DNA from 2 places in the Trujillonella humicola genome. Region 1 is predicted to be linked to the other one. Evidence: riboswitches for the same ligand, from Rfam matches in the RefSeq annotation. Region 1 holds a riboswitch; the other holds the start of a gene.
The links. Region 1 has a riboswitch for cyclic di-AMP ahead of ACK586_RS18720 (M23 family metallopeptidase). Riboswitches for the same ligand answer to the same signal wherever they lie in the genome.

Region 1 (2,191 bases):
CGGGAGCTGCACCTTCGCGCTGACGATGCCGGCGGTCGTGGACTCGGCCGCTGCCGAGAAGACGACGGTCACCGGACCAGTGCCGGCCTGAGCGCCCTCGGCCGTCGCCTCTACATGGGCACTGGCCGACCCGGCACCGAGGAAGGTGAGGCCGACCGCGAGAGCGGCTGCGGGAAGAGCACGGCGGCTGAGTCGAGAACCTGAGGACATCACAGCTCCTTGGTCGTCCGTCGGCGTCGTGCGGTTCCCGCCCGCACGACGACGTCGGGAGATGTGCACCACAGATCAGCAGCCAAGGGTGACACCCCGAGCGGCCAGCCACGGTGCCGGGTTGACCCTGTTGGCATACAGGCCGCCGACGTGCGTCTCGATGTGCAGGTGCGGCCCCGTGGACTGCCCCCGGTTGCCGACAGCGGCGATCTGCTGGCCGGCGGCTACCTGTTGCCCGGCCCGGACGAAGTACTGGTTGATGTGCCCATAGACGGTGATGGTGCCGTCGGGGTGCTGGATGTACACGGCGAGGCCGAATCCGTTGGCGGGCCCGGCGTGCAGGACCACACCCCCCTCGGGCGCATAGATGGGCGTGCCGATGGGAGCGGCGATGTCGATTCCGTTGTGCTGGGCTCCGCTTCGGCTGCCGTAGCAGGACGTCAGCCGACCCGTGACCAAGGCGCTCAACCCCGCGCGCTCCTGGGCGATCTCCGTTCGGCGCTGCTCGTCGTAGGTGGCCGCGGGCTGCGCGGCCCCCTGGGCCGCCAGCAGCCGGATCTGGGCATCCCGCAGCTGCGCCTCGAGAGCCGCCTTCTGGCCCTCGGCGGCATCGAAGGCCTGCTGCGCGGCCGTCAGCTGCGCCTGCGCCTGGGCGTCGGCCGCAGCCGCGGCCTGCGCGGCTTCGTCCTGCGCGGCCAGTGCGGCGCCTGCCGCCTGCTGCGCCCGCTCCTGCCGCTCGCGGATCGCCTCGTACTGCGACAGCCGCTCCGCGCGCTCGTCGCCCAGGAGGTCGAGCGTCGCCGACCGCTCCAGGAACTCCTCCGGGCCGGCGGAGTCCAGCAGCGCTGCCGCCGCCCCCAGGGCGTCTGAGCCCATGTATGTCTCACGGGCGACGGACACGACGTCGCCCCGGGCCCGCTGCTCGTCGGCCTGGGCGACCTGGAGCTCCGCGGTCGCCGCGGCAGCGTCGGCCTGCGCGACACCGAGGGCCTCCTGGGCCACCCGCAGGGAGTCGGCGGTCGCCTCGGCCTCGACGGTCAACCGCTGCAACTCGTCTTCGGCCGCCTGCACGAAGCCGGAGATGCGCTCCACCTCGGCTACCAGCGCGTCGTAGTCCGACTGGCTCGCGGGGACCGAGCCGCCGGGAGCGGCCGCAGCGGGCGGTGCCGCGACAGCGAGCACCGTGAGAACAACGAGCAGAGCAGTGGTCAGTCCGATCCGGCCGCGGGTCCGCGCGGGAACCGGCGGACCGCCGCAACGAGCACCCCCACGGCGTCGGAAGAGCAGATGGATGGCATGCGTGAGCTCGTGGTGTGCAGTCGCCAAAACGGCGGCTCTCCGTTCTTCCTGGCGCCTACCGGGTTAGCTGACGGGTTCGGGCGGGAAGGCGCCCTACCCACGGCGTGGAGGCCGCGGGATTCACCCCAGGGACACGGGTCCCCGGCCCGGCCGCACCCTCAGGCGCGAACCGGCTCGGCGGGTCCGATCGAGGCCCTCGGTCGAGGAGCACGGCTCGGTCGGGCCGGACGGAACCGTAGTACGAAGCTGCTTAGTTGTCACGAGTCGATAACGGACCGGCCGCTCGGTCAGCTCAGGACACCCCGCCGTAGGAGTGCAGGCCGGTGGAGACAAGGTTCACGAAGAGCAGGTTGAACACCAGGCTCGCGAAGGCGACCACGTTGACCCAGGCCGCCGGGCGGCCACGCCAGCCGGCGGTCGTGCGCGCGTGCAGGTACGCGGCATAGAGCGCCCAGGAGATGAACGCCCACGTCTCCTTGGGGTCCCAGCCCCAGAACCGGCCCCACGCGCTCTCGGCCCAGATGGCGCCAGCGATGACGGCGAAGGTCCACACGGGGAATCCGAAGACGGCCGTCCGGTGCGCCACGCGGTCCAGCACCTGCGCGTCGGGCAAACGGGAGAGCAGCCCACCGGAGGACTCCTCCGCAGTGGACGCCGCCTGGTCTCGGCGCACGGCGACGAG
Region 2 (2,191 bases), on a different contig from region 1:
GCCGCCTTCGCCTCCGCGTTCGGCACGCCCCTGTGCATCACCGACTCCTACCGGACCTACGCCAGCCAGGTCCGGCTGTACGGGCAGAAGCCGGCGCTGGCGGCCGTGCCCGGGACCAGCAACCACGGCTGGGGTCTGGCGGTCGACCTGTGCGGCGGCGTCCAGACCTTCGGCACCGCGCAGTACCAGTGGATGGTGGCCAACGCGGGCCGGTTCGGCTGGCTGCACCCCACCTGGGCCGATCCGGGGAACGGCCGGGAGGAGCCGTGGCACTGGGAGTACGCCGGGACCTGACCGGAACTGTCGGAGGGCGTGCCTAGCGTCGCGCCCGACCGACGAGAGGACCGGGAGGAGAGCGGCCATGCTCATCGACTGCGACACCTGCACCGCCCGCGGTACCGGCTGCGCCGACTGCGTGGTGACGGTGCTGCTCGGCGCGCCGCCGGGCTGGCAGGGCACCGATCCGGCCGTGGTGCCGATGACCCGCCGTCCGGGCGCCCCCGAGGAGGAGTCCGCGACGACGACCACCCCGGGCGGGGTGGTCGTGGAGCTCGACGAGGTGGAGCGCCGCGCCGTCCGGGCGCTCGCCGAGGGGGGCCTGGTGCCCCCGCTGCGGCACCGGGCCGTGCCCGAGGAGACGCCGGGGGGCCGCCGCCGGATCGGCTGACCGCGGTGGTGACGCACCGGAGTGGCGAGCATGCTGAACGTGTCGATTCCCACAATCCACGCCTCCCGCGTTTGTCACATCTGCATCACGGCCGTACCGTGTCCGGCGTCCGACCGGGTGGTCGTCGCCCCGCGCGGGGCGACCTCGGCCGGACACCGCCGAGTCACCGCAGGCTCGGGCGCCACCTCCGGGGGCGCCCGGGACCGAGGTGAGCCGGGGACCCACCGCAGCACTGGGGTGAGTTCTCGTGCGCGCCGGCCCCGCCGGCGTGCACGCGCCGTCCGCGGCGCGCAGAGATAGGGCACGTCTTCCCAGCCCGAACCCGTCAGCTAACTCGGTAGGCGGTTGCTGAGGAAGAACGGAGAGCCGCCGACCGTGGCGACGCCTCGCCCTGCCCTGGGGCATGCACGAGCACAGTTCCACCCCGGTCTCCCGGCCGGGGACCAGCGTCCCTCCCGCCCCCGCCGGCTCGGCCGCGGGCTGCTGGTGGGGACCACGGCCGCCCTGGTCGTCACCGCCCTCCCGGGTACCGCCCTGGCAGACCCCGAGGCGGCGACGACCCCCGAGCAGGCCGCCCAGCTGGTGGCCGAGGCCAGCCACCGCCTCGAGGCGGTCACCGAGCAGGTGAACGAGGCCCGCGAGGTGCTCGCCCTGCAGCGCCTCGCCGTCGAGGCCGCGCGCCAGGAGCTGGCGACCACGCAGGAACAGCTGGACGCGCTCGACGGGCAGATCCGCCAGGTCGCGCGCAGCGCCTACACCGGAGCCGACGACAGCCTGGCCACGCTGAACCTGCTGATGACCAGCGACTCCGCCGAGGACTTCGTGAGCAGCCTGGCGATGCTCGACCAGATCTCCGGCCACACCACCGGCGTGCTGGACGACGTGTCGGCGGCGGCCGAGCAGGCCGAGCAGGCCGAGGCGGACGCCGAGGCCGCGGAGGTCGCCGCCCGGCAGACGCTCGACGACCTCAGCGCCCAGGAGGATGCGCTCCACTCCGACATCGCCGACTACCAGCGGCAGTACGACGAGCTGACCGCGGCCCAGCAGGCGCAGGTGCAGCAGGCCCAGACCGTGCGCACGGGCGAGCCCGTCGCCCCCGCCGCGGTCGCCCGCCCGGTGGCGAGCAGCGGCGCCGCCCAGGTGGCCGTCGACACCGCGCTGGCCCAGGTCGGGGACCCCTACGTCTGGGGGGCCGGCGGGCCGAACGCCTTCGACTGCTCCGGCCTCACGCAGTACGCCTACGCCGCCGCCGGCGTCAGCCTGCCGCACTCCAGCCGCATGCAGTCGCAGATGGGCACCGCCGTCTCGCGGGCCGAGATGCAGCCGGGCGACCTGATCTTCTACTACAGCCCGGTCAGCCACGTCTCCATGTACATCGGCAACGGCCAGATGGTCCACGCCTCCACCTCGGGCCAGCCGGTCAAGGTGGTCAGCGTGGACTCCATGGGCGGCATCACCGCCGTCCGCCGCATCCTCTGAGCCGGCGCGCCCCGCACTCCGGCTGCCGACGTGACCGGGCCGGTG

Region 2: it holds a riboswitch for cyclic di-AMP, as region 1 does, so the genes downstream of both, ACK586_RS22020 (C40 family peptidase) here and ACK586_RS18720 (M23 family metallopeptidase) in region 1, are expected to answer to the same signal.

What each region holds. Positions count from the first base shown of each region.
Region 1 covers NZ_JBJNRJ010000044.1:15,053-17,243, reverse strand. Annotated here, with positions in the region: gene ACK586_RS18725 (DUF1775 domain-containing protein) at 1-72, opposite strand, end outside; gene ACK586_RS18720 (M23 family metallopeptidase) at 286-1,302, opposite strand; cyclic di-AMP (ydaO/yuaA leader) riboswitch at 1,547-1,699, opposite strand; gene ccsB (c-type cytochrome biogenesis protein CcsB) at 1,802-2,191, opposite strand, start outside.
Region 2 covers NZ_JBJNRJ010000062.1:24,549-26,739, reverse strand. Annotated here, with positions in the region: gene ACK586_RS22030 (D-alanyl-D-alanine carboxypeptidase family protein) at 1-294, shown strand, start outside; gene ACK586_RS22025 (hypothetical protein) at 362-667, shown strand; cyclic di-AMP (ydaO/yuaA leader) riboswitch at 852-1,026, shown strand; gene ACK586_RS22020 (C40 family peptidase) at 1,154-2,146, shown strand.